3 regions of the Terrabacter terrigena genome follow, and region 2 is predicted to be linked to each of the others. Evidence: riboswitches for the same ligand, from Rfam matches in the RefSeq annotation. Region 2 holds a riboswitch; each other region holds the start of a gene.
What was found. Region 2 has a riboswitch for cyclic di-AMP ahead of ACFQ2V_RS12885 (CHAP domain-containing protein). Riboswitches for the same ligand answer to the same signal wherever they lie in the genome.
Positions count from the first base shown of each region.

Region 1: another riboswitch for cyclic di-AMP. It lies ahead of ACFQ2V_RS18885 (C40 family peptidase); the one in region 2 lies ahead of ACFQ2V_RS12885 (CHAP domain-containing protein).
Region 3: another riboswitch for cyclic di-AMP. It lies ahead of ACFQ2V_RS04390 (C40 family peptidase); the one in region 2 lies ahead of ACFQ2V_RS12885 (CHAP domain-containing protein).

Region 1 covers NZ_JBHTKH010000018.1:31,296-40,642, forward strand. The annotation lists gene ACFQ2V_RS18845 (NHL domain-containing thioredoxin family protein) at 1-1,443, shown strand, start outside; gene ACFQ2V_RS18850 (hypothetical protein) at 1,503-2,381, shown strand; gene ACFQ2V_RS18855 (DUF6458 family protein) at 2,450-2,713, shown strand; gene ACFQ2V_RS18860 (GNAT family N-acetyltransferase) at 2,874-3,878, shown strand; gene ACFQ2V_RS18865 (acyl-CoA dehydrogenase) at 3,994-5,856, opposite strand; tRNA gene ACFQ2V_RS18870 (tRNA-Gly) at 6,098-6,171, opposite strand; gene ACFQ2V_RS18875 (hypothetical protein) at 6,390-6,545, shown strand; gene ACFQ2V_RS18880 (FBP domain-containing protein) at 6,550-7,032, opposite strand; cyclic di-AMP (ydaO/yuaA leader) riboswitch at 7,415-7,559, shown strand; gene ACFQ2V_RS18885 (C40 family peptidase) at 7,566-8,141, shown strand; gene ACFQ2V_RS18890 (ImmA/IrrE family metallo-endopeptidase) at 8,506-9,347, shown strand, end outside.
Region 2 covers NZ_JBHTKH010000007.1:209,718-219,064, reverse strand. The annotation lists gene ACFQ2V_RS12905 (alpha/beta hydrolase) at 1-38, shown strand, start outside; gene ACFQ2V_RS12900 (iron chaperone) at 173-547, shown strand; gene ACFQ2V_RS12895 (alpha-mannosidase) at 585-3,782, opposite strand; gene ACFQ2V_RS12890 (VOC family protein) at 3,822-4,205, opposite strand; cyclic di-AMP (ydaO/yuaA leader) riboswitch at 4,507-4,696, shown strand; gene ACFQ2V_RS12885 (CHAP domain-containing protein) at 4,700-5,569, shown strand; gene ACFQ2V_RS12880 (alkene reductase) at 5,777-6,847, shown strand; gene ACFQ2V_RS12875 (GNAT family N-acetyltransferase) at 6,899-7,435, opposite strand; gene ACFQ2V_RS12870 (CHAD domain-containing protein) at 7,630-8,505, opposite strand; gene ACFQ2V_RS12865 (S1C family serine protease) at 8,614-9,347, shown strand, end outside.
Region 3 covers NZ_JBHTKH010000002.1:28,030-37,376, forward strand. The annotation lists gene ACFQ2V_RS04380 (hypothetical protein) at 1-1,063, opposite strand, end outside; gene ACFQ2V_RS04385 (DsbA family oxidoreductase) at 1,285-1,968, opposite strand; gene ACFQ2V_RS04390 (C40 family peptidase) at 2,055-2,822, opposite strand; cyclic di-AMP (ydaO/yuaA leader) riboswitch at 2,825-2,994, opposite strand; gene ACFQ2V_RS04395 (metal-dependent transcriptional regulator) at 3,195-3,890, opposite strand; gene ACFQ2V_RS04400 (MFS transporter) at 3,920-5,170, opposite strand; gene ACFQ2V_RS04405 (hypothetical protein) at 5,250-5,588, opposite strand; gene ACFQ2V_RS04410 (hypothetical protein) at 5,592-6,752, shown strand; gene ACFQ2V_RS04415 (hypothetical protein) at 6,749-7,048, shown strand; gene pdxH (pyridoxamine 5'-phosphate oxidase) at 7,279-8,016, opposite strand; gene ACFQ2V_RS04425 (hypothetical protein) at 8,125-8,529, shown strand; gene ACFQ2V_RS04430 (pentapeptide repeat-containing protein) at 8,665-9,291, opposite strand.

The DNA of each region.
Region 1 (9,347 bases), on a different contig from region 2:
GGGCACGGGCCCGGGCTGGCCTCTCTCGTCGCCGAGCTCATCGAGGAGCACCGACGCAAGGGCACCCTGCAGCCGGGTGGCGACCCGTACGTGCCGCCGGCGGCCCCCGAGACCGCGCTGCGCTTCCCCGGCAAGGCCGTGGCCCTGCCCGACGGCACGTTCGTCGTGTCCGACACCGCGAACCACCAGGTCGTGCACCTCGAGGACGACCTCGAGACCGAGCGCGCCCGGTGGGGCGGGGCGGGTCAGCTCAACGAGCCCCAGGGAGTCCTGGTGACGCGCCCGGAGGTGGCCGAGCGCCTGGGCGTCGACCTGCTCGTCGCCGACTCGGTCAACCACCAGCTCAAGGGAATTCGCCTCTCCGACGGGTCGATCCACGTCGTCGCAGGCACCGGCAGCCAGCTGCGCGAGCGCACCGGCGGCGGCCCGGCCCTCGAGCAGGCGCTGTCGACGCCCTGGGACCTCGCCTGGCTCGGCGACCGTGTCCTCATCGCGATGGCAGGCACCCACCAGCTGTGGGCCTGGACTCCCGGCCGCACCCTCGAGGAGGGCACCGTCGAGGTCGTCGGCGGGACGTCGAACGAGGGGCTCGTCGACGGTCCCGGCAGCGAGGCGTGGTTCGCCCAGCCGTCGGGCCTGGCCGCCTCCGCGTCTGGTGACTGCGTGTGGGTCGCCGACTCCGAGACGTCGGCGCTGCGGTCCGTCCACGTCTCTGCCGACGAGGGTCTGGTCGTCGAGACCCACGTCGGCACAGGCCTGTTCGACTTCGGCCACCGCGACGGCGACGCGGCCGAGTCGTTGTTCCAGCACCCGCTCGGCGTCACCGAGCTGCCCGACGGGTCGGTCGCGGTCAGCGACACCTACAACGGGGCGATCCGCCGCTTCGACCCCGCCATCCGCCAGGTGACGACCCTGGCCCAGGGTCTCGCCGAGCCGAGCGACGCCGTCGTCGAGGCCGACCCGGAGTCCGGGGAGACCCGCCTCGTCGTCGTCGAGTCCGCGGCCCACCGCCTCACGCGCGTCGCCCTACCCCGCGACGCGCAGCGGGTCGACGGGCCCGCGCACCGCACCCAGCGTCCGTCGACGCCGCTGCCGCCCGGACCGGTGGCCCTCGAGGTGACCTTCGTGCCCCCGGCGGGCCAGAAGCTCGACCACCGCTGGGGAGATCCCACGCGGCTGGACGTCTCGGCCACCCCCGACGGGCTTCTCGTGGAGGGAGCCGGCCGGGCGGAGGGCCTGAGCCGCCGGCTCGTGCTTCTCGACGACATCGGCAGCGGAACCCTGCACATCTCGGTCCAGGCCGCCTCCTGCGACGGCGACCCCGTGACCGGGGAGGTGCCGGAGCACGCCGCCTGCCACCTCTTCCAGCAGGACTGGGGCATCCCCGTGGTGATCGACCCGGCCGCCCCTGCGAGACTGGCTCTCGACCTCCGGGGGGTCTAGCGGGGTCTGCAGCGCGTCCGGGAGCTGCCCGGACGCCGACGATCGGACAGGTGGCAGGCGTGGCACGACAGCGATCCGGCAGGACCGGACCCTCCTTCCTCTCCGGCCTCTGCGGCCTGCTCGCCGTCCTGCTCCTGCCGGTCGCGCTCGTCGGGTTCTGGGCGTCCGTGATGCTCACGCGCACCGACGTCTTCGTCGACGAGCTGCGCCCGGTCGTGAGCAAGCCGCAGGTCCAGGAGGCGCTCACCGACGGCATCGTCGACGGTGTGCTCGGGGCCGTCCAGCTCCAGCCCGCCGTCGAGAAGACCCTCGAGGTGCCGATCCGGGCCGAGGCAGCGACGATCGTCGCCAGCCCGCAGGTCGCGTCCGCCTGGGCGACGGGCATCAAGGCGGTGCACAGCCAGTTCATCGACGTGATGAAGGGCCGCGGCAACACCGAGCTCGACGCGCAGGGCCGCGTCGCCGTGCGACTCACCATCCCCGTTCCCGCGCTCACCTCCACCCTCGAGCAGGCGGGGGTGCGCGGGGCTGGTTCGTTCGCCCCGGTGGTGACGATCCCGGTCGCGAAGGCCAGCGACCTGCAGAAGGCGCAGCAGGCATACCGGATCGCCGACGCCTGGGGGCCGTGGGCACCTGTCGTGGTGGCCGCGCTGGGGCTGCTCGCGATCTTCCTCGCCCGCCGGTGGCGTACGGCGACGACCCTCGTGGCGCTCGGCTGGATCGTGACCTCGCTCGCGTTGGCGCTCGTCGTCATGGTCGCGCGCGAGCCGCTCCTGCGACGCGTCGACCCCGCAGTCGCGCGCACGATCGCCGACGCCGCGTACGGTCTCGCGGCCCGAAACCTCTACTACGAGATCGCGATCGCGGTGGGCGTCGGTGTCGTGATGCTCGTGCTCTCCGCGGTCTCGCTGGCGTTCGGGCGCCGCCGCGCCGCCTGACGCCGTCGTCCGGTGGGTACGTGGTGTTCAGGCACGCTGCTGTGGCGCGCCCTGACCAAGGAGACCTCATGGGTATCGGACTCGGGATCGTGCTGCTCGTGGTCGGTGCGATCTTCTACTTCACGAACATCGACTCGAACGTTCTCAACATGAGCAGCGGCACGGGCAACACCATCGGGATCATCCTCATGGCTGCCGGTGCCCTGGCGATCATCCTCGCGCTCGTGATGAACGCGCAGCGCACCCGCACGCAGCACACCACGGTGACCGAGCGGCGTGGCGAGCCCGACGTCGTCGAACGTCGCACCACCGGCCGCGACGACGTCGTCTGACGCAGCCCCCCGCCATCACGACGGCGGCCCAGCAGGAGAACTCACCTGCTCGGGCCGCCGTCAGTGCTTCCAGAGGGCGCGGACGTGAGCTCCACCGGCCTCGGCCTCGGTCGCGGAAACTCGATGGCACGGCACGGATCTGCGCCCCTACCGTCGATGCATGGACACGAGGCTCATCGACGTGCACGACGACGACGTCTGCGCGCGGGCGTACGACGTCATGACGGCGAGCAAGGCGCACCAGCGCCCTTGGAACGAACCGCCCTCCCTCGCGGAGACGCTCGTCGAGTGGCGGCACGTCGACGAGGCCGAGCGCATGGAGATGTGGGGCGCCTGGGAAGGTGACGACCTCGTCGGTGTCGCGACGATCTGGCTGCCCATGAGCGACAACACGTCGATGGTCTGGCACGACGTCCAGGTCGACCCGCCACACCGGAGGCGCGGAGCCGGTTCGGCCCTCGTCGACCGCATCGTGGCCCGCGCCCGGGAGGAGTCACGAGCGACGCTGATCACGGACCTGCTGGTGCCGCCGGACTCCGACGGCCACCCCTATCGGCGGATCGCCGAGAAGCAGGGCTTCCACCTGAGCAACACCGAGATCATGCGGCACCTCGACCTGCCGGTCGACGACGACCTGCTGAGCCGGCACGCGGAGCACGCGCGCCCGAGGTGGGAGGGCGCGTACCGGCTGGAGACGTACGTCGGCGGCGTGCCCGAGCCGCTGCAGGAGTCGCTCTGCGCGGTGATGAACCAGCTCGCCGTCGACGCCCCGACGGGCGACATCGAGTTCGAGGAGGAGTCCCTGACGCCGGCCCGCTACCGGGAGTACCTCGAGGTCTTCGAGAAGCAGGGCCGCGTGCGCCTCACGACGGTCGCCGTCGAGGAGGCGTCGGGCGACGTCGTCGCCTACACCGACCTGATGCTCCCGTCAGGCGCCCCGTCGGTGGCCTGGCAGTGGGGGACGTTGGTGCACAAGGACCATCGCGGCCGGCGGCTCGGCATGGCGGTCAAGGTCGAGAACCTCCGCCGGCTCCAGGCCGACCACCCGGAGCGCAAGCGCGTCGTCACGGGCAACGACGACACGAACTCATGGATGGTCTCCATCAACGAGGACCTCGGCTTCCGCATCGTCGAGCTGTGCCCCGCCTACCAGCGCAAGCTCTGACACCGACCCGACGTGCGCCGAGGGGGCCCGGCGTCGAAAGAGCAGTTCGTCCCCCCACACGCGGGACGAACTGCTCTCTCGATCGTGATGTGACGAACGTGCTCTCGCGACCGGGTCAGAAGGCGGACTCGGGGACGTCCATGAGGTCGTTGTCGGTGGCCTCGGCGATGGCGCGCTCGGCCGCGATCTTCGGCAGGACGTTCTTGGCGTAGAACGACGCCGCTGCGACCTTGCCGCGGTAGAAGTCGGCGTCCTTGCCGGAGGCGCCGCCGTCGAGGGCCGCCTGCGCGACCTCGGCCTGGCGCAGCAGCAGCCATCCGACGACGAGGTCACCGGCCGAGAGCAGCAGGCGAGTGGTGTTCTGGCCGACCTTGTAGAGGTTCGCGACGTCGCCGCCCATGCGCGGGTCGCTCTGCATGAGCGTGCCGATCATCGAGCCGACGATGCCCTGGATGTCCTCGAGCCCCTTGCCGAGCAGCTCGCGCTCGGTGTCGAGCGAGCCGCCGAGGTCCTTGGCGAACTCCTGGATCTGCGCGGCGACGTGCTGCAGGGCCTGGCCCTTGTCGCGCACGATCTTGCGGAAGAAGAAGTCGAGCCCTTGGATGGCCGTCGTGCCCTCGTAGAGCGTGTCGATCTTCGCGTCGCGGACGTACTGCTCGATCGGGTAGTCCTGCAGGAAGCCCGAGCCGCCGTAGGTCTGGAGCGACTCGGTGCCGAGCAGCACCCAGGCCCGCTCGGAGCCGAGACCCTTGACGATCGGCAGCATGAGGTCGCTGATCTTGTTGGCGAGCTCGGCCTCGGAGCCCTCCTCGAGCGGCGCCGCCGGGTTGCCCGCCTGCGCCTGGTTGACCGTGTCCTGCTGGCTCGCGGTGTACACGACGAGCGCGCGCAGCCCTTCGGCGTACGCCTTCTGGAGCATGAGCGAGCGGCGCACATCGGGGTGGTGGGTGATGGTGACACGCGGCGCCGACTTGTCGGTCATCTGCGTGAGGTCGGCGCCCTGGACGCGCTCCTTGGCGTACTCGAGGGCGTTGAGGTAGCCGGTGGACAGCGTGGCGATCGCCTTGGTGCCCACGAACATCCGTGCGTTCTCGATGACCTTGAACATCTGGGCGATGCCGTCGTGGACGTCGCCGAGCAGGGTGCCGACGGCGGGCTCGTGCTCGCCGAAGGTGACCTCGCAGGTCGTGCTGACCTTGAGGCCCATCTTGTGCTCGACGTTGGTGACGTAGGCGCCGTTGCGCTCGCCGAGCTCGCCGGTCTCGAGGTCGACGTGGAACTTCGGCACGATGAAGAGCGACAGTCCCTTGGTGCCGGGGCCGGCGCCCTCGGGGCGGGCGAGGACGTAGTGCACGACGTTGTCGACCATGTCGGACTCGGCCGAGGTGATGAAGCGCTTGACGCCGGTGATGTGCCACGTGCCGTCGGCCTGCTGGACGGCCTTGGTGCGGCCGGCGCCGACGTCGGAGCCGGCGTCGGGCTCGGTGAGCACCATCGTGGTGTGCCATGCCTTGTTGACGATGTGCTTGGCCAGCTTCTTCTGGTCGTCGGTGCCGAGGTGCCACAGCAGGTTGGCGAACGAGTAGCTCGCGGTGAACATGTGGATCGCCGGGTTGGCGCCGCAGATCATCTCGGCGACCGACCAGCGCAGCGAGGCCGGCACGACCATGCCGCCGAGCTCGGCCGGCACGTCGAGGTTGCCCCAGTCGCCGTCGACGTAGGCCTTGAACGACTTCTTGAACGAGTCGGGCATCGTCACCGAGTGGGTGGCGGGGTCGTAGACGGGCGGGTTGCGGTCGCTGTCGAGGAGGCTGTCGGCCAGCTCGTTCTCGGCGAGTCGCGAGACCTCGTGGAGGATGTCCTTCGCCGCCTCGACGTCGACGTCGGCGTAGATGCCCTGCCCGAGGACGTCCTGGCGGTTGAAGACCTCGAACAGGTTGAACTCGAGGTCGCGCACATTGCTCTTGTAGTGGCCCATCGGGACCCTCCGCGTTCTGTCGCTCGTCGTGCGTCCGCCTCGGCGGGCGCACCAAGTTACTGGCCGGTCACTTCCATGATGCTACCCACCAGTAACGAATGGCAAGGGCAGCAGGTCACGGTTCCGCCACGTCCGGGCCCTTCCGCATGCACGGATGCCGCGGCCTGCGTCACCGCCGGCCGGGAGGACTGGAAGCCGGGAAAAGCAGAAGGACCCGGTCGTCGGACCGGGCCCTTCGCGTTGGAGCAGGCGGCACGAATTGCACGTACGTCTTCCCTCTGGAAGAGGGCTGTTCTGCTACTGAACTACGCCTGCGAGGCGTCGCAACCGTAGCAACAGTCGGGCGCCCTCGTCCAAACGGGCACGCCGAAGGCTTCCCGCACCAGCCGACTCCCAGCCGGCACGCAGGTCGCCGTCGGCGAGGCACGCCTAGGTGGGCCCGGGCGGCCCTTGCCGGCAAGACGGGGACGGCCGACGGCAACGCGCAGTCGTGGTTCGTCGGTTACACCCCGCCGCTGACCACCGCGGTCTGGGTGGGCAACCCGGTGAACCCGACCCGGCACATGTTCAACGTGTCGATGGCGGGCAGGTCGTGCGCATCCATGACGGGCGCCTGCTATACGGCCCCCATCTGGCGCCGGATCATGGACGGCGTGCTGTCGGGCGAGCCGGTCGAGGCGATGCCCTGACCGTCTACGACCCGTCGCGAACCCGTCGCGCGAATGTCGTTGACCGCGAACGGAGCTCGTCGACCCGTCGCTCGACGAGGGAAGCCGGGTCGAGCCCGCCCTCCATCGCGTTGGGCAGCCTGCGCACGTGCTGGGAGCAGCTGAAGTCGGCGTGCACGAGCGTGCCGAGGGTGTTGCCCTCGCGTCCGGCCGCGCCGGCCCGTCGCGCGACCCACAGTCGCACGTCGGCCGTCGCGAAGACGTCCTCGCACCAGGCGCACATCGCGCTCGCCTTCCGCGCGCGGTCGGACGCGCGCAGGACGAAGGCGACGGGTTCGTCGTCGACGGGCACGACGGCATACGCCCTCTGGGGGTTGCTGCGGTCGACCCAGCCGAGGTAGTCGAGCTGCTCCCAAGGGCGCGTCTCGAGGTCGTTGGGGATGCTGGCCTGCTTCGCCTCGCGGCGCGAGCAGTTCACGAGGGCAGAGCGAATCTCATTGTCTGTCACTGGTTTCACGGTGTTCCTGTCAGTCGGGCGCGACCGGGCGACCCGGTCAACGGGCGTGGGCGAGGTGGTGTTCGACCCTGACCGCTGAGCAGGCCATGACGGCCACCCACCTCTCCGCGGGCCCTCCCGCTGACGACTGACTGCTCCGGCGCGGAGCGGGGTCCATGGTGCGGCGGGAGGCGGACCGGGATCCAGTCATTTTCCGGCGGTTTCACACGCGCCTGTCCGAAAGCCCTGTTCGGGCGGTTTGTCTCGGCAACATCTGCCGATATCGAGCCGTGACCTACACGGTTCAACCATTCGTCTGCGACCGTCGAGGCAGTTCATCGGCCGGGGTCCTCCCCGGCCGGCCCGCCGGTACGCCGAGTCCTGTCCGCCGGTCGGGGCAGCTGCGCATCACGTGGACAGGAGCGGGGGACCCACTTTCTGGGCCGGCTAGGACCGGTCCTCGGGGTGAAGCCGCGACTTGCGGCCGGGCCACTTCTGCCCGAACCCGACAGCTCACCTCGAAGGCGTGGGAAGGAAACCCGACCATGCCCGCTACGAGTTCTGCACGCCCCGGGCGCCACCGGCGCCCCGCACGTCGACTGCCACTCCACTCCCTCGCCCTAGCCCCCCTCGTCGGGGCCGCTCTCCTCCTCGGGACCGGCGCCGCGCCCCCCGCCTCCTCGACCGCGCCTCCGGCAGCAGCCCAGAGCGCGACACCCGTCACCGAGAAGGGGGTCAACGTCGCCACCGCCCCCGTGGCGACCGTCCCGCGCCGCATCCAGGCGTTGCGCCTCGCCGCCGCCCAGGTGGGCAAGCCCTACCGCTGGGGCGCCGCCGGGCCGTACGCGTTCGACTGCTCCGGCCTCATCTACTACGTCTACCGGACACGGCTGCACATCGCGGTGCCGCGAACGGCGAACGCCCAGCGCCTCGCCACCGTGCGCGTGGCCAAGGCCAACATCCTGGCGGGCGACCTCGTCTTCTTCATGCGCGCCGGACGGGCCTACCACGTCGGGGTGTACGCCGGTAACGGCAAGGTCTGGCACTCGCCGCGACCGGGCCAGCGCGTGCAGCTCTCGCGACTCTGGACCACCGCCTGGGTGGCCGGTCGGGTGCGCTAGGCGCGTTCGGACGGCTGGTCGGACTGGCGCGCTGGGCCGCCCCCGGCGCGCTCTTCCGGTTCGGTGACCCGTTCCGGGAGACCGGTTCCGGGTCACTGCTGCGGAGCGAGCGACGGGAATCGAACCCGCGTATCCAGCTTGGGAAGTCCGTCGGCGTAGAACGGGCTGCGGTACGCGTGCGCTAGCGATGCGCCGTCAGTGACCGCAGTTGTCCCCGGTGGCCAGCGTGCTGTTGCACGTTCGTTGCACACGCGATCGACGGCTCGTCGAGCGACTTCGATTAGCCTCGCCGCGGCGTGAGCACTCGATCGTCGCACGGCGTGGCTAGCATGTGTGCGGTACGGGCTCGAGGAAGGGGGGACTTGTGGCTACCGAAGTCGCACCGGTAACGCCCACCGTCCTCCGATGGGCCCGAGAGTCGGTCGGCGCGACGGTTGCCGACGCTGCCAAGCGTGCCGGCGTCACGGAAGACCGTTTGCTTTCGTGGGAGGCTGGCGAAGCCGAGCCCACTCTCGCAAAACTCAGAAGCCTCGCCAAGCTCTACCAGAGGCCGCTCGCGGTGTTCTTCCTCGACGAACCGCCGCGAGAGTTTGATGCCATGAGGGACTTCCGACGTCTTCCGGATACCGATGAGAGTGCGTGGTCGCGGCCCCTACACAAGACCTACCGGCGCGCCGTTGAACAGCAAGAAATTATGGCGGAGCTGCTGCGCGCCGATGACATTCCTGTCGGCGCCAAAGTCCCGTTGGCCGCAGTGGACGAGCATCCTGAGGAAGCCGGTTCTCGCGCACGTGCTGCCCTACACGTGACGCTTGAGGACCAGCGCGGATGGCGCAACCCCGATGTTGCTTTGAAGGGCTGGCTTGAGGCGCTCGAGGAGGCGGGCGTCCTAGTTCTGCGCACTAGCGAAGTCGCGTCTGCCGAGATGCGTGGGTTCTCTATGCCGGGCGAGGTGCCGGTGGTCATGATCAACGCCACTGATCCTCCGCGTGCGCAGATATTCACCGCGCTGCACGAGTTTGCCCATCTGATGCTTCACGCCGAAGGGTTGTGCGACCTGATTGGGTCCTCGACAGGGACCGCTGCCCAAGTTGAGACGTGGTGCAACGCGGTCGCGGCCGCAACCTTGATGCCGAGAGAGCCCTTCCTCGCGGCTTTGGGCGACGCCGCAACCTACTCGAACTCCTGGGAGGAGGACGTGATCGG
Region 2 (9,347 bases):
AGAGGGTTCTCGCCGGGGAGCAGTGGCTCGACGTCTGAGCCCGATTCGTCCAGTCTCCGTAGGTTGTTGACCTGTTCATCACGTAACACGTGCTTACTTTGCAGTCACCCCTTTCGCGCAATACAGTCGAGGCATCCCCCGCGACCGGTCCGGAACAAGGTGAGGACCTGGATTGGCCCCGAGATTTGCGTCCGTCGATGACTACATCGCGTCCTATCCCGAGGACACGCGCAGTCAGCTCGCCGGCGTGCGACGCACGATTCGCGAGGCCGCCCCGCACGCGGCCGAGAAGATCAGCTACGGCATGGCGACCTTCACCGTCGACGGCAAGCCGCTGATCTACTACGCCGGCTGGAAGAACCACGTCGGCCTCTATCCGGTGCCCACCGGCGACCCCGAGTTCGAGGACGCCATCGGCCCCTACCGCCGGGCCAAGGACACCGTCCGCTTCCCGATCAACCGCCCGGTCCCCCTCGAGCTCATCTCCGAGATCACCGAGCTGTGCCTGCAGCGCCGGGCGGCGATCGCCGAGGCGACCGAGAGCTGACGAGCTGACGAGCGGCCACAGCCGGCCTCTCGACGGTTCAGGGTGCGGGGGAGACGCGCGTGAAGCGCAGCGTCACGAGCTGGAACGGCCGGAGCTCGACCGTCACCCGGCCTCCGGGCGCCGCGGCTGCAGCGTCGCTCGTGACGAGGGCGTGACGCCCGTCGAGGGCCGGCGAGTCCTCCTCGAGGAGGTCGACCTCGGCGACCGACGACCACTCGAACCCGGGGCGCACGACCGAACGAGCCCGCCCGCCGCGCGACTCGTAGAGCCGCACCACGACGTCACCGCTGCCGTCCTCGGCGAGCTTGACGGCCTCGACCACGACGGCAGGGTCGCCCACCTCGACGAGCGGGCCCACCTCGACGACGCGGGCGACGGACCCGTCTGCGCCAGTGGGCGTTCGCGCACCGAGCAGCGGGAGGTGGACGGCATACCCGTGCTCGACCGCCTCGGCGACATCGGCGCCGGGCACGATGCCGAAGCGGACGACCTGTTCGCCCACCTCCTCCGAGCTGTCGGTCGTGGGGTCGGGGAAGGACGGTGAGCGCAGCAGCGTGAGGCGCATCGTCGTGACCGGCTCGCCCGCGCCGGTGACCGAGCGGCGCACCGCGTGCCCGTAGGTGGCCTCGTTGACGAGCGCGACGCCCCAGCCCTCCTCGCCGACGTGCAGCCAACGGTGCGCGACCATCTCGTGCCGCGCCGACTCCCACGACGTGTTCTCGTGGGTCGGCCGGCGCAGGTGCCCGAACTGGATGTCGGCGCTGCTGTGCGGGGCGAGCACCGAGACGGGGACGTATGCCGCCAGGGCGCGCTCGCGCTCGCGCCAGTCGACCCGCACCTCGACGTCGACCCGCGGGGAGTCGGCGGTGACGGTCGTTCGCTGCACGAACGTCGAGCGCCCCACCGCGCCGCGCGCCTCGACGACGACGCGCAGCGACCCGCTCTCGACGACCTCGACGACGGTGTCGACGGGCGAGGTCCACGTGCGGCTGTGCGGCTTGTCGATGTCCCACGCGTCCCACATCGCAGGGACGTCGGGGTGCAGCCGCAGCTCCGCGGCACGTGCACCCGCCGGCAGCACCTGCCGGTCGTCGTGCCGGTGGTCGACCAGTGAGTCGATCGACCCGTCCGTCGAGACCGTCACGGAGACAAGGCCGTTCGTGACAGTGAGCCCTTCCACCGACACGGGGTTGGCTGGCTGGTCGACGACCCGGCCGCCGACCGACAAGGCCGGCACGTCGACCAGGACCCGGCCCTGCGCGCCGTCGACCACCTCTCGACGCGCGTACGGGCCGGCGTTGAGCAGGCCGCCACCGACTCCACCGAGCCCGCCGGGCCCACCGACGGCACCGACCCCGCCGGGCCCACCGACGGCACTGAGCAGCTCGAGCCCTTCGTCGACGAGGGAGCGCAGCTCGGCGGTGAGGCGCTCGAAGTCGTCGCGGGCCTCGCGGTGCACCCAGGCGATGGCGCTGCCCGGGAGGATGTCGTGGAACTGCAGGAGCAGCAGGCGCTCCCAGACGAGACGCAGCCGCTCTGCCGGCCACTCCCCCAGGCCGTGCACCGCGACGAGGGTCCACACGAGCTCGGCCTGGCGCAGGAGCGCCTCGCAGCCGCGGTTGCCGACCTTCATGGCGCGCTGGCTCGTGAGGGTGCCGCGGTGCAGCTCGAGGTAGAGCTCGCCCACCCACGTCGGCGCGCGGTCGGCGTACTCGTCGCGCACGCCGTCGAAGAACGACTGGGCGGTGCCGACCTCGACCGCGGGTGAGCCCTCGAGCGAACGCAGGCGCCGCGCGCGCTCGAGCATCTCGCGCTCGGGCCCACCACCGCCGTCACCGAAACCGAACGGGATGAGGGCGCGCCGCGAGCGCCCCTTGTCGAGGTGCTGTCGCGCGGAACGGTGCACCTCCGCGCCGCCCAGCTTGCTCTCGTAGGTGTCAGCCGGCGGGAAGTGCGTGAGGACCCGGGTGCCGTCGATGCCCTCCCACCAGAAGGTATGGTGGGGGAACGTGTTGGTGTCGTTCCAGCTGAGCTTCTGGGTGAGGAACCACTCCGCGCCCGCGAGCCGGGCGATCTGCGGGTATGCCGCCGAGTACCCGAACGAGTCGGGCAGCCACACGCCGCGACACCGGACCCCGAGCTCGCGCTCGAAGAAGCGCTGCCCGTGGAGCAGCTGGCGCACGAGGGACTCGCCGCTCGGCATGACACCGTCGGCCTCGACCCACTGGCCGCCGACGGGCTCCCACGTGCCCGCGGCGACGGCGTCCTTGATGCGCTGCCAGATGGCGGGCTGGCGCTCCTTCATCCAGGCGTACTGCTGCGCGGACGAGCACGCGAAGACGAGCTCGGGGTAGTCGGCGGCGAGCGCCGTCACGTTCGCGAAGGTGCGGGCGCACTTGCGCACCGTCTCGCGGACCGGCCAGAGCCAGGCTGAGTCGATGTGGGCGTGGCCGACGGCGGTGAGTCGCTGGGCGCTGGTGACCGCCGGCGCGGCCAGGACCTCGACGAGCGCCGCCCGGGCGGCAGCCGCCGTGTGGCGGATGTCGTGGACGTCGAGAGCCGCGAGCGCGTCGTCGAGCGCGGCCGTGACCTCGAGCCGACGGGCGTCGCGCTCGGGCAGCTCCGTCGCGAGGTCGACCAGCACGTCGAGGTCCATCGCCAGGCCGAAGACCTCCGGCTCGAAGACGGCGACGTCGACGCGCCCCAGGAGGTAGCGCGGCTCGGCGCCCGCCGTCGCGACCTCACCGAGCCCGGTCGGCCGGAACCCGTGCTCCATGACGGCCGGGTTGCCGGCCGCCTCGAGGAAGAGATGGACCTGCTCCCCGCCGGCGGCCGACGGTGAGACCCGGAACCACCGGTTCATCGGGTGGATGCCCTTGAGTGGCGTGCCATCGGCGTCGTGGAGCAGCCCCTCGGCCTGGAAGCCGGGGCCCTCGCCGCGGAAACCGAGGTCGACGACGACCTCCACGCACTCCCCCGCGAACGCCTCGGGCACCGAGCCGGTGATCTCGAACCACCACGTCGACCACGGCTCGCCCCACGGCGTGCCCGGGCCGGCGGGCTCGAAACCTCCGCGCGCCGCCACCCCCAGCGCGACGGCGACCGGCACCGGCTCACCGGCGACGTGCCACGCGGAGGTGGCGAGCGGCACCCGGTCTCGGTGGACCGCAGGGGTCACGTGCTCGGCGAGCACGCGGCGGGCGCGGCGCAGGACGTGGGCGCTGTCGTCGAACACGCCCCCGACCCTAGCCACGCACCGCCCGGGTTGGCGGCGTCAGGCGGGCGACGAGTCGATGACCGACAGGACGTTGCCCGCCGGGTCGGTGAACCAGGCGATGAGCGGACCGCCCTGGCGGAAGACCCCCTTCTCGTCGGTCTCTGTCGGCGTGCCCTCGTACCTCTCGAACGTCACGCCTCGCGACGTCAGCTCGTCGACGGCCGCCTCGACGTCGTCGACCGGGAAGTTGAGGATCGTGAAGGTCGCGGGTGTGTGGTTCGGTTTCGGGTAGACGATCACCGGCCGGTCGCCGGCCAGGTGCAGCGTGAGCATGCCGTTCGCCTCGGTCACCCTGAGGCCCAGCGTGTCGGCGTAGAACGCGCGGGCGGCGGGGATGTCGTCGACGGAGAAGCCGCCGAACGCCTTGGAGCTCTCGAGCACGTCGTGCCCCTTCCTCGTGTCGGTGTGACGGGTCGGTCTGGAGGGTCGGTCTGAAGCGTCGGTCCGGCGGGTAGGTGTCTTGGGTTGCGCCGGTCCCGGTCACGATCATGTCATGTGACCCCGGTCACAGTCGCCGACCGTAAAGCGCGGGTAAAGGCGCTCAAAACGGGCCTTCAACGACCTTTCTGGCGCGACTCCGTTACCTCAGCGTGACTTTTGCCCGACAAGTCGTCTACTCTTCCGGGTGTCCGACCACCTGGTCGGGCGCTCGCGAGGTGGACCGCCTAGTCCTGTCACCGCCTGACGAGCGAGAGCAAACCTTGTGACAGGAGCGGAGGAACCACACGTTTCTCCGGGCGTCCGGCGCCACGACTCCGGACGTCCTTGGGGTGAAGTATTCGCCCGGATCGCGACTCGTCGCGGGCCGGGGGAGCACCGGGCACCTCCCCGCCCGAACCCGACAGCTAACTTCGTAGGCGCGGAGAGGTACACGTGTGAACAACGAGATCATCCGCGGCCGCCACCGTGCGCCTGGCCGTCACAACCCCCTGAACGAGCTCAAGCTCCTCGCTCGCGAGACGGCACAGCCGGCCATGAAGGGCGCGGCTTTCGTCGCGGCCACCGGTGGCCTTGTCGCCAGCTTCGCGAACCCCGCGAGCGCCGAGCCCCTTTCCGCCTCCACCGCCGGCGCTGCCGCGGTCGGCCCGACCGCAGGCGCCGTCCCCGCCGCCTCCACCGCCCTGGCGAAGATCGGCTACGCGCCGGCAGCCCAGAAGGCGACCACCCAGCCCGCTGCTGCACCCAAGCCGCAGGTCATCGAGGACATCCAGGTCAAGACCGAGCGCGCCGCCGCCAAGGCTGCCGCCGCGAAGGCCGCTGCCGAGAAGGCTGCAGCCGAGCGCAAGGCCGCCGCCGAGCGTGCCTCGCGCGACCTGACCCGTCGCACGCTCACGGCGACCACCTCGATCAAGTCGAGCAGCAACGGCGCCGTCCCGGGCGCGTCCTCGGGCATGCGCTCCGCCTACAACTGGGCCACCGAGGGCCAGTGCACCTGGGGCGCGCTCGCCAAGTGGCACGCCTCCGAGGGCTACTACCCCGGCGGCTGGACCGGCAACGCGATGGAGTGGGCCTCCGGCGCCGCCAACGCGGGCTACACCGTGACCGGCACGCCGCGTGCGCGCTCGATCCTCGTCATGCAGCCCGGCGTCCACGGCTCCTCGAACGTCGGCCACGTCGCCTGGGTGACCGGCGTCGACGGCAACCAGGTGCACATCATCGAGATGAACGCCCTGGCCGGCCCGTACAACTACAACACCCGCACCCTCACCGACGGTCCGGGCATGAAGTACATCTACGCGCCGTGACCCACGCGATCTGAGCGCTGCACGCGAAGGGGAGGATGCCGCGGCATCCTCCCCTTCGTCATGCCTGACGCGTCACACCAGCCGCCCTCGGGGAATGATCCCCCCGCTGTCCGACTTGTCGCCCACGTGGTCGAAGGCTCCTCCGCTTCGCGGGAGCGAGCCGCCGACCGTCACCGACAACCTCCACCGACAGTGAGGAGCAGGCCTGTGTCCACGGCCTTCGAGAGCATCCGCATCGGCCGCTGGGACCTCCCCCAGCGCTTCGTCATGGCCCCGCTGACGCGCAACCGCGCGGGCGCGGGCCAGGCGCCGACCGAGCTCAACGCCGAGTACTACGGCCAGCGCGCGAGCGCCGGCCTCATCATCACCGAGGGCACGCAGCCCAGTGCCGTGGGTCAGGGCTACCTCGACACCCCGGGCATCCACTCCGACGAGCAGGTCGCCGGCTGGCGCCTCGTCGCCGACGCCGTGCACGCGGGCGGCGGCCACGTCGTCGTTCAGCTCATGCACGCCGGCCGCGTCGCCCACCCCGACAACAAGGGTGGCCTCGAGAGTGTCGCCCCCAGCGCCATCGCCGCACCCGGTTCCATCGTGACGCCGTCCGGCGAGCAGCCGTATGCCGTCCCGCGGGCCCTTGAGACCGACGAGATCCCTTCGCTCGTGGCCGAGTTCGTCCACGCGGCGCGGCAGGCGGTCGCGGCCGGGCTCGACGGCGTCGAGGTGCACGCCGCGAACGGCTACCTGCCGCACCAGTTCCTCGCGCCGTCGAGCAACCAGCGCACCGACGCGTACGGCGGCTCGCCCGAGAACCGCGCTCGCCTCGCGATCGAGATCACGACCGCCGTCGCCGAGGCCATCGGCGCCGACCGGGTCGGCATCCGCATCTCGCCGGCGCACAACATCCAGGGCGTCCTCGAGGAGAACGAGCTCGAGACGGCCGCGACCTACGAGACGCTCGTCGAGGGCATCGCGCCGCTCGGCCTCGCCTACCTCAGCATCCTCGGCGACCCCGAGTCCGACCTGGTGCGCAACCTGCGCAAGAGGTTCGGTGGGCCCGTCATCCTCAACACCGGGTTCGCCTCCGTGACCGGCCTGGCCGAGGTCGAGGACATCCTCGAGCGCGACCTGGGCGACGCCGTGGCCGTCGGGCGCGAGTTCCTCGCCAACCCCGACCTCGCCCGCCGCTGGCGCGAGGGTGCCGCGCTCAACGAACCGAACCCGGCCACCTTCTACGGTGGCGGCGCCGAGGGCTACACGGACTACCCTGCCCTCCCCTGACACCTGCACCGTGAACCGCCGCGCCGCCCCGGCGGGGCCGGCGCGGCGGTCTCAGCGCGGTTCCGGCGGGCTCTCGCCCGGCGGCGGTGGGTCCCCGAGGGGGCGCTGCACCCACGTGACGTCGTGCCACGCCCCGAACTTGTGGCCGATGTCGCGGTAGGTGCCGACCTTCTTGAAGCCCATCGCCGCGTGCAGCCGCCCGCTGGCCTCGTTGGGCTGCGTCATCCCGGCAGCCGCCACCCGGTAGCCGCGCGCGGCCAGCCGTCGTAGCAGCTCCTCGTAGAGCCGACGGCCGCCGCCTCGCCCTCGGCGGTCCATCGCGAGGTAGACCGACACCTCGCACGACCAGCGGTAGGCCGCGCGCTCCTTGAAGGGCCCGCCGTACGCGTACCCGACGACCTCACCCGCGTCCTCCAGCACGAGGAAGGCGTGCAAGCGTTGCGCCTTCTCGATGCGTCGCCCCATCTCCGCCGCGTCCGGCGGCTCGGTCTCGAAGGTGATCGAGGTGCCGGTGACGTAGGGCGCGTAGATGGCGGCGCAGGCCACCGCGTCGGCAGCGGTCGCGTCGCGGACGTGGACTTCGGGCATGGCGCCGATGCTAGGTGCAGGTGTGACAGCCAGTCCCTGCCCTCGGCACACGACAGACCCTCCGGCATGCGACCCCTCCGGCATACGACACAGTGGGCGTGTGCCGGGGCGTCCCGACGGGCAGGCCACCGCCGTCGAGCGACCGTGGGCGCAGACCGCTCCCTTCTGAGCCGGGCGGCGCCGCCTGCGCGAGGTCACCGACGGTCGTCGGCAAGCTTCTCGAGCGCGGTCAGGGCGTCCATCGCCCGGGACCTCAGGTCGCGCAGGGCGCGCTGCTCGTCGGCGTCGAGGTGGCCGAGCAGGAACGCCGCCGCCTCACCGCTCTCGACGTCGAGCGCCAGGTGCCGCAGGGTCGAGCGCGTGACCGTCGCGTCGTGGTGCAGGCCGATGACGTCCTGGGTACCCTCGGCGACCTCCTCGATCTCGCGGATGCGCGACCCGGCCACCGGTGCGGCCGCCTCGGCCGCGTAGCGCAGCCGCTTGGCCGCCTTGCGCACGTCGTGCAGCCGGGCGGCCTGCTCCTCGGGGTCGCTCGTGGCCCGAGCGAGACCGATGCGTTCGACCACGCGCTCGAGGTCGTGCTCGACGCGTTTGCGGGCGATCTTCCTCGCTCCCCCGTCCGCCTCGGCCGTGAAAGGGGGATCGGTGACGGCCGCGTCGAGCAGGGCGATCACCGCGGCATACCTCGTCGAGGCGAGCGTCTCGTCGACGACGTCGCCCGCGGCGGCGAGGTCGAGGCGCAGGCGGGCACGCAGGCCGGTGACGGCGTCGTCGAGTCCGACCGGTTCGGCGGCCGCGAGGAGCAGCTCCGTGTGCTCGATGACGACCTCGATGTCGCGCGCCTGACCCAGCAGCCCCGACACCCACCGCAGCTCGTCACGCAGCGGGTCGGTGACCGTGGGCTCGAGCACCGGTCGGAACGTCGCGAGGGCCGAGCGGATGCGCCGGATGGCGACGCGGACGTCGTGCAGTCCCTCGGGCTCACCGCCGAGCAGTGCCTCCTCTGCCTCGGTCAGCGCCTCCCGCTGCACCGTGAGGCGCTGACGCACCAGGGACGCGGCGGACGGCATACGCCATTCCTACCCGTGGCGGTGACCGCAAGTCACCGGTTCCGCCCAACCTGTGAACTCGGGGTGGACCCCTGCCGCTCCGGGCGATCGAAACGTACAGTCGAAAAGGTGGCACGGGTCACCGCTCCCCCCGCAGTCGACACCTCCGCCCCCGGCGCCGGGACACCTCTGCGCGCGCGGCTGCTCGCACCGCCCGGAGTATCGCCGGACGGCCCCGTCCACAGCCCCGAACCCGGCCCTCCCGAGGGGCCGCTGCAGCGGACGCGCCGCCGCCTTGCCGCCGTCCCCCGCTGGGTGTGGGCGGCTCTCTCCGTCGTCCTGCTCGTCACGGCAGCCCTGACCGCGTATGCCGTCACGCGGCCACCCGAGCCCGCACCGATCACCCAGCGCGACGTCGACGTGACCGTCCAGAAGGGTCTGGGGAGGCAGGCCGAGGCCGAGGCGGCCGCCCCTGCCGACGCGACGCTCGCGCACGCCGCCATCGCCCCGTCGCTCGTCGTCATCACGACGCGCGGCACGTCGGCAGGCCCCCAGTCGCAGGGCAGCGGCGCGGGCGTCGTCGTCAACGCCGACGGCACGGTGCTCACAGCGCTGCACGTCGTGGAGGGGGCCAGTGCCATCACGGTCGCCTTCTCCGACGGAACGACCTCGCCCGCCATCGTCGCGTCGCGCAAGCCCGAGAGCGACATCGCGACCCTCACCCCCGCGAGGCTGCCCGAGACGGTCGTGCCGGCCGTGCTCGGCGGCGGGCTGCCCGTGGGGGCGCCCGTCTTCGCCGTGGGCCACCCACTCGGACTGACCGACTCGCTGTCGGCGGGCGTCGTGTCGGCGCTCGACCGGAC
Region 3 (9,347 bases), on a different contig from region 2:
GCCCGTGGCCGACACGCGTCGTATGCGGCGCGAGTGCCGCCGCCGAACCGCCCGCCGCCGCACCCGCTCCGCTGACGTCCCACCCGCCCGCGGTGGTGTGCGGCCCTGCGTCGGTTGGCGGTTCGGTGCCGACGTCGCGGGGGCCGGAAGCCGACTCGGCCACGGCCACCCCGATGGCCTGCTGCCGCCCGGCCGCTGCGGGCGCCGCCGGGCCAGCGGCCGGGTCAGCAGCCGGTTCTGCTGGGCCGGTGCGGGCCGACACGGGCGGACCCTGCCCAGCGGGCGCATCCACCGTGACCGCGCCGCCCGGCACGGAACCGAGCGCATACAGCGTCGCCGCCAGCGCCAGGGACGCCGCAGCGGTCACGAGAGAGACCGGCCGCCCCGGAAAGGACAGCACGCGCGCAGCCGGCGACTGCGCTCCGGCCGTGTCACCCGCGACCTCACCAGCCACGCGGTGCAGGAGGTCCAGCCGGTTCAGCGCCTCCGACTCCCCGTGACGCTCGGGCCCGTCGAGACGGCCGAGCGCGCCCGGCTCGTGCGCCTCCTCCGCATCCCGCGGCCCGGCCGCCGCCGGCACCGCGTCGCCCGTCTGCGGCTCCGTCGTGAAGGCTCCCGGCAGCAGGGCCGGAGCCACCCGCTCCCGGATCGCGCGGTCGACGTCGGCGAGGACCTCCACCGCCGTGCGACACCGTGGACACTCCCCGAGGTGCCCGTCGACCTCCCACCTCCCGGGCTGCCACGACGAGCCGCGCAGGTGGCTGCCCAGTCTTCTGCGCGCAGCGGCGCACTCGGGTGTCTCGGCGCGGGCCACCAGCTCGGAGAGCAGGCCGAGGCGCAGCCTGGCTCGCGCCCGCTCGCCCCGGCCAGAAGGGCCGTGAGGCGTCGTCCCGGCTGCCGGCGTCGACCGCACGACTCCGTCCTCGTGCACGACGAGCCGCCAGAGGAGCGCGCGCGACTCGCTCGGAAGTCCCCTCCACGCCGCCAGGACCGCCTCGCCCGCCCGGTCATCGCCGGCCGCGGCGGCCCTGTCGTCGCCGTGCTCGTCGTGAACCCGCGCCACGATCTCCCGTCCCGAGGTCCGCCAGGCTGCGCCCGGCCGCAGTCGGCCAGTTCAACAGTGCGCGACCCTGTGACGGGAGCCCCGATCCGCCCTCGCGGCGTCGACGCACTGGGGGCATCCTCCACCCGGAGGAGGTGCCGTGTCGCCGATGTCAACGTGACATGCCAAGGGGTGGACGAATCCCGTTGCGTTATAGGCGATTTGCGGGTTTTGCCTGGTGCTCAGACGGTCGCGGTCGCGACGCCACGCAACAGCGCGAGGTAGTCGTCCACGGACCGCGCCCCGGACACGGCGGCATACGCGTTGGCGACGACGAACGGCGTCGAGGTGACACCCATCGAGCGCGCCTGCTGCTCGTCGGTGCGCACCCGGTCGGCGTACTCGTCGGATGCGAGGACGGCAGAGACGCGGCGCTCGTCGAGCCCGCACTCGGCGGACAGGCGCTGGAGCACCTCATGGTCGTCGATCGCGAGTCCCTCGCTGAAATGGGCGGACTGGAAGCGCTCGACGGCGGCCGACCTCAGCGCCGGGCCGCCCATCTCGCCGGCCAGTGCGCAGAGGCGGTGGGCGTCGAAGCTGTTGGCCCGCACGGCACGGTCCCAGTCGAAGTAGAGGTCGTCGGCCTCGGCGACCTCGCTCGCCCGGGCGTTCATGAGGCGTCCCACCTCGGCGTCACCGCCGTGGCGCACCGTCAGGTGCTCGCTGACCGGCACCTGGCCGCCTCGCGGCACGTCGGGGTCCAGCTCGAAGGAACGCAGGCGCACGGTGACGTCGTGGGGCCGCTCGAAGGCCGCCACAGCCGTCTCGACACGTCGCTTGGCCACCCAGGAGTAGGGGCAGACCAGGTCACTCCAGAGGTCGAGCTCAATGAGGGTCGTGGACTCGGCGGCAGACTGGTCGGTCATCGACTCAGTCAACCACGGACCCGAAAAGCGCTGTGCCCCCGCCGGAGTCGGCGAGGGCACAGCGTCGAGAGAGGTCGATCAGGGGCTCAGAAGCGGCCGTAGCCCGAGGGCGTGGTCCAGATGGAGTGGTTGCCGACGACCGTGCCGGGGCGCTGGGCGTCGATCATGCGGCCCGGGCTGACGTAGATGCCCACGTGGTAGGCCGGCGTGCCGAAGAAGACGAGATCGCCCGGCTGGGGATCGCTGACACGGGTCGCCGCGTTCTGCTGGGCCGAGGCCGTGCGCGGGATCGAGATGCCCGCCTGACGGTAGACGTAGGACGTGAGGCCCGAGCAGTCGAAGCCCGAGGGCGAGTTGCCGCCGTAGACGTACGGCACGCCGAAGAAGGACTGCGCGATGCCGACGATGCCGGAGGCGCTGGGGATCTTCGCGTCGTTGAGGGCGACACGGGCGGTCGACCGCGACGCGCGCTCGGCGGCAGCGGCACGCTCCGCAGCGCGCTCGGCGGCGGCCTTCTCGGCAGCGGCCTCGGCGCGCTCGCGCTCGACCTTGACGTCCTCGATGACGAGCGGCTTGGACTTCAGGGCCGGCTTGCCGTAGCCGATGGCCGACAGGGCGTTCGACGCCTTGAGGGTGCCCAGCTGGGGGCCGACGACCGCGGGGCCGGCGGCAGCGCTCACACCGTCAGCGGCGTTCGCCGTGCCGGCGAACGAGGCGACGAGGCCGCCCGAGGCGGCGACGATCGCGGCGCCCTTGACTGCCGGCTGGGCCGACTCCCTGGCGATCGTCTTGAGCTCCGAGATCGCGTTGAATCGACCGGGGGCGCGGTGGCGCCCGGGAACGTTCTGAGCCACGTTTGACCTCTCGACGCCTACGAGGTGAGCTGTCGGGTTCGGGCTGGAGGTACTTGCCCGGCCTTCACTCGGACCGTTGCGGTCCGCGGAGGGCTTCACCCCAAGGACGTCTCTCGACGCCCGGAGAAAGTGGTTCCCCCGCTCCTGCCATGCGGTTCGTCACTGGCCACTGGTCGATGGCAGGACTAGGCGGTCCGACCCGTGGCACCTGCTCGACGGGGAGAGCAAGTGCGGCCACGCTACCCAACCCGTCGGGGGTTGTCACCTCCAGGTGGGCAGAGTTCAAGGAACTTCCCAGGACCCGGACAAGTTGTGGCAAGGCATGCCAAAGTGCCCCGGTGGATCGGGGCACACCTTGACGTACGCGATCGGTCAGGTGGTCTGGCAGTAGACGTGCTCGGCGACGTCGTCGGGCAGCGAGACCCCCGACGAGGGTTCGGCGCCCTCGCGGACGACGACGACCCAGGCCCCGTCGCGGGTGATCTCGACCCGGGCTCCCGGCACGACGCCGGCGCTCGTCAGCAGCCCCAGCGCCTCGGGGTCGACCTGGACCGGCTCGCCGATGCGCCGGATCGTGACGCCCGCCGGGACGTCGCGCAGGGCCGACGTGAGCGGGATCAGGCCGGTGAGGAAGTCCTCGTCCTGGTGCATGCCGAGCTCGTCGAGCCCGGGGATCGGGTTGCCGTAGGGCGACTCGAGGCCCTCGCCGATCAGGCCGAGGATCTTGCGCTCCACCTTCTCGGACATGACGTGCTCCCAGCGGCACGCCTCGTCGTGGGCGTACTCCCACTCGAGGCCGATGACGTCGACGAGGAGTCGCTCGGCGAGGCGGTGCTTGCGCATGACCCGGGTGGCGAGCAGGCGCCCGTGGTCGGACAGCTCCAGGTGACGGTCGCCCGACACCGCGACGAGCCCGTCGCGCTCCATCCGGGCCACGGTCTGGGAGACCGTCGGGCCCGAGTGGCCGAGACGCTCGGCGATGCGAGCCCGCAGGGGCACGATGCCCTCTTCCTCGAGCTCGTAGATCGTCCGCAGGTACATCTCGGTGGTGTCGATCAGGTCCGTCACGGTCATACCTTCTCAGAGTCAGCGGCCGGTCAGTGACCGCCCGTCATCGTGCCCGTCGTCGAGCCTCGCGTCGGGTCGTGCCGCGGGACCCAGACACGCAGCCATGCCGCGCCGGCGACCGCGCCCACGCCGAGCACGACAGCGGAGGCACCGAGGGACATGATGGCGCTCAGTCCTGACAACGCCAGTGGCCCTGCAGCCCTTCCCAGGTCGGCGCAGAGGCGCCAGCCGCCGAGGAACTGGGCGCGGCCGTCGGCGGGCGACGCGTCGGCGCCGAGCGTCATGATCAGACCGGCGCCGAGCCCGTTGCCGACCCCGAGCACCGTGGCGGCAGCCGTGACGGCGACGAGACTCGTGGCGAGCGGGAGCAGCGCCATGCCGAGACCCAGCACGAGCATGCTCGGCACGGCCGCCGCGACCCGTCCGTAGCGGTCCATGAGCCACCCCGACGGGTAGAACAGGGCCATGTCGATGGCGCCGGCGACGCCGAAGACGAGCGAGGTCTGCGCCGGTGAGAAGCCGACCGACTCGGCCCAGAGCGGCACGAGCGCCTCGCGGATGGCGCGCGCCCCGGCCACGCACATCGCTCCGGTCCCCAGCGTCAGCAGCACGTGCCGGTGCTGGGCCAGCACCGAGACGACGCTCCTCGGCGCGCCGGCCGTGGCGACCCGGTGCGCCGAGCCCGTGATGTCGGGCGCGACGAGCACGAGCACGAAGGCCGCGAGGCTCGCAGCCCCGCCGACCGCGTACGCGGACTCGATGCCCCAGCGCGAGATGACGAGGGAACCGACGAACGGGCCGACGAAGTAGCCGATGCGGTGCACGCCGCCCAACGTCGAGAGCGCCCGGGCGCGCATGGCCACCGGCACCGCCTCGGTGAGGTAGGCCTGCCGGGCCAAGCCGAAGAGCGAGCCGGCCAGGCCGATGACGACGACGCCCGCGAAGAGCATGACGAGCCCGCCGTCGAGGGCCGCGACAAGCATCCCGACCGCCTCCACGACGGCGGCGGCGAGCAGTGCGGGACGCTCACCGATGCGGGCGGCGAGGGCGCCCGACGGCAGGTCACCGACCAGCTGCCCGACGCCCATCATCGCGACGAGCAGGGCCGCGACCCCGACCGAGGCACCGAGCTCACGGGCAGAGACGGCCACGATGGGTGAGACCGCGCCGGCCCCGGTCGAGCCGAGGAGCGTCGGGCCGTACGCCGACAGCGCGATGGCGCGCAGGCTGCCGACCTCGCCCCCGCCGCCCCTCTCGCCGCTCGCCCGAATCTCGGTCACCTCACAGGACCCTAACGATCGGGTCACTCGGGTGGCCGCGGGCATCCGGGCGACGGAACGATTGGCGCGTGAACGGGAGTCAGGGGACCAGCAGTCCCGCGGCGGTGGACAGGGCATTGGCGGCGACGACCGCCAGCGCCAGCGTCGTCGTCTCCTCCCGCGCCCGCACCCGCCACCACCACGCGAGCACCGTCGCCTCCACCGCCACCACGACGACCTCGGCGGCGACGAGCTGCAGTGACGAGCGGAACCGGGTCGACACGGCATACAGCAGCGGCTGCGTCAGCACGTTGACCCCGACGCCCGCAGCGAGCGCCCTCCCCCACCCGACCCACCCGGCGAGGCGCGCGGCTGCCACCAGCACCGGCAGCTCCACGACGATCGTCACGGCCAGCGCCACCCACGCGCGGACGGTCACCGCGTGACCAGGCTGACCGACGCGACCAGCGCCACCAGCGCGACGGGCGCCACCAGCGCGGCCGGGACGCAGCGTTCGCGCACCGTGACCCTCCTCGTGCTCGGGACCGTCGCCGCCTCGCTGGCGCTTGCGCTCGGAGCGCCCATGGCAACGGCCGTCATCGGCCTGATCCTCTTCGGCATCCTGCACAACCTGCTCGAGATCCGCTACGTGGCCGGCCGCTTCTCGGGGCTGCTGGGGCGCCCCTTCCTCGACCTGCTCGTCGCCCTCACCACGGCGATCTTCATCTGCCGTCTGCTCGCCGGCATCGTCGGCCGCCCGGCCCAGCTGGCCGAGATCCTCCTCGGCTACGTCATCATCGCGCTCGCCGCGCGCCACGGGCTCGACGGCCGTCGGCGCCACCTCGCGTGGGCGGTCCTGACCGCCGCCGCGGGGGTGTCGCTGGCGTTCCCGGCGTACCACTTCGTCGTGCTCACCCACCTGCACAACGTCGTGCCGCTCTTCTTCCTCTGGGAGTGGTCGCGCCGCATCACGTCGCGGCGCGGGCGGCAGGCCTTCCGCGCCGTGCAGCTGCTCTGGGTGGTCGCCATCCCCGCCGTTGTCCTGCTCGGGCTCCTCGACGGCTCGCTCACGACCGACCCGGGCATCGTGCGGAGCGTCGTCGGCGACGGCCAGACCGTCCTGGCGACCAGCGCGCCGCCCGGAGCCGCCGCGACCCTGCTGGGCAGCCGCTTCCTCACGGTCTTCGCCTTCATGCAGACGATGCACTACGTCGTGTGGGTGGCCCTGCTGCCGCGTGTCGCTCCCGACGCCTCCGCGGCATTCGAGGCCCGGGTGCCGTGGGTGACCGGGCCACGGCTCTGGGCCGTCGGCTTCCTCGTGGCCGCCGTCTTCGCCGTCCTCTTCGGCGTCGACTTCGCGCAGGGCAAGGCCCTGTATGCCGCCCTGGCCAGCTACCACGCCTACCTCGAGCTTCCGGTGCTGCTCGCCATGCTCGTGGGGGCCCGCAGCCTGTCGCTGCTGCCGGCGCCCCCTGCGACCGGGCCGACCTCGGCACCGGTGCCGCCGGCGGCGTCCGCGGCCCCCGGGGGCTCGGGCAGCATCGGTCCCACGCCCGAGACGGCAGCCGTCGCGGTGGCCCCCGATCCCGAGGTCGCCACGTGACGTTGGGCGTGCCGTTCGACGCGGCCGCGCCACCCGAGGACACCTGGGGGCCGATGCTGGTCGTCGCCCTCCTCGTCGTGGCCGTCGTCGCGATGATCCTGGGCTTCGGCCGGATCACCCGGCGGCGGCGCGTCGACGGGCAGGCCGACCGGGGCGGTCCCGGCAGTCAGGGCGGTCCCGGCAGTCAGGGCGGTCCCGGCAGTCAGGGCAGTCCCGGCAGTCGCAGCGGGACGGGCGCCGGCACCGGCCCCGACGCGACGACGAGCGACGACGAGCTGCCCACCGACCCCGGGTAAAAGGTCTTGCCGCCCCATTCATCCCCGACGTAGGTTCGAGGAGTCGAACCGAAGGGAGGTGATCCGAGAAGTGATTTCTTCCGGAACGTGTGAGGTGGCCACGCGATAGCCGCGTCCCCATCCACACCATGGATGAAGCAGGGCAGTCCGACGCGTCGGGCTGCCCTGTTCCATGTTCCACGAGCTCACGTCCCTGGAGCTCAACGGTCCTGGAGCTCCACGGTCGCCGGTCAGGGTTGCAGGCGCAGCCTCGTCCAGGCCCCCGGGTCGGCGAGGTCGCCCGGGCCCGTGCGCCGGAAGAGGATGCGGTCGTGCAGCCGGTTGCTCCGTCCCGCCCAGAACTCCACCTCGTCGCAGACGATGCGCCAGCCGCCCCAGAAGTCCGGCACCGGCACGTCGTCGTCGCTGCCCGTGTCGGGGAACCGCTCCAGCACCGCCTGCCATCGGCGCTCGAGCTCGGCCCGGTCCGCTGCGGGCCGCGACTGGTCCGACGCCCACGCCGACAGCCGTGAGCCGTAGGGACGAGACGCGAAGTAGCCCTCGACCTCGTCACGGGCGAGGGGTTCGGCCGTGCCACGGAACCGGACGGCACGGTAGAGGGCCGGCCAGGTCAGGCCGGCCGCGACCCGCGGGTTGCCGCGCAGCTGCTGGCTCTTGGTCGACCCGAGGTTGGTCACGAAGCCCGGGCCACGCTCGTCGAAGAAACGCATGAGCACGGTGCGCACGTCGGGCGCCCCGGACGCGTCGACCGTCGCCACCGACAGCGCCGAGGGCTCCGGCACGTCCGCCCGCTCGTCGGCGGCGGCGCGGGCCGCGTCGACCCACGCGCGGGCCTGGAGGTACGGCGACTCGGCGACGTCGGCCTCGACGAGCCCCTCTCCGGAGTAGTCGATGCGGCGTACGTCCTGGGCCGTCCGCGCGGGCTGGCGGGGCGGCTCGTCCGCCGACGCCACGGGGTGGGTGTCCATGAGCCCAGACTAGGGTTGGCGGCAGGAAGGCCCGCACGAGCGTCAGGCCACGGCGCGCGCGGGCCCAGCGAGAGCCCCGGCCGGCCCGGGGCCGTGAGGAGTCGGACGATGGCAGGCAAGGGAAAGCTCGTGACCCAGACCGTCAAGCTCGGGATCAAGTACGGCCCGCAGATCTGGGTGGCCAGCCAGGCGCTTCGTGAGCCCGCCAAGGAGGCCGCCAACAAGGCGATCTCGAGCGAGCGGGCCCGCCGCCAGGCGATGGCGCACGCCAGGTCGCTCGCCGACGGCAGCATCCTCAAGGTCTACAAGGGCGACGCGGCGCACTGGGTCGTGTTCAGCGGCGACGAGCCCGTCGCGGTCCACCCCGCGACCGACATGCCGCTCTCCATGCTCGTCGAGCGCTCCGACCTGACGAAGCGCATCCGGCCGCAGGACAAGGTCAAGGCCACCGAGCGCGCCAAGGACGCCGCCGCGGCCGCCCTTCGCCGGGGCAAGCCGAACCAGATCAACTGACCGCCCCGCTCCCACCCCACGTTCTCTCCCCCGGTTCGATGTATGTGCGCGGCCCCTGGGCCGCGCACATACATCGAACCGGGGGTCGGGTCGGTCGGGTCGGGTCGGGTCGGGGTCGGTGGAGGGAGGGTGGCCTCAGTCGGCGACGACGATGCCGAGCTCGGCGGCGAAGGCGTCGGCGAGGTCGATGACCTGCGAGCGGCTCAGCGTCGCCCCCTTGAGGCCGGCCAGCCCCACCGGCGACCTCAACGATGCGCCCGAGAGGTCGAGGCCGGCATACGTTCCACGGCCGAAGGACGGCTGCTGGAGCGTGCAGCCCTCGAAGGTCAGCCCGTCGACCACCGCCTCCTGCAGGTCGAGCTCGACGACGACGCAGTCGACGAACGCGACGTCCTTGAGCCTGGCACCGCGCAGATTGAGGAAGTCGACCTTGCCGCCGACCACCGTGACATCGCGCCACGTCGAGCCCCAGGCCGACACCGCCGCGAGCCGGCAGCCGTCGATGGTCGTCTCGACCAGGCTCGCCTCGACCAGGCCCACCCCGACGCCGTGGACCCGCTCCCACTCGCACTCCGACCAGCGGGATCCCGCCAGGTGCACCTCGTCCAGAGTCGCCCCCACGAGCGTGCACTCGAGGAACGACGCGCCCTCCGCGTGCGCGCCGGTAAAGTCGGTGCCCTCGAACCGGACGGCGTCCTGGTGGAGGTCTCGTGTGGCGAACACGGCGTCACGAAACACGGTCCGGTCGGCGGCTGACGGCATACGGTGAAGTCTGGCAGCCACGACCCACGCCCACTCCGGCCCTCGACGGCTGCTGG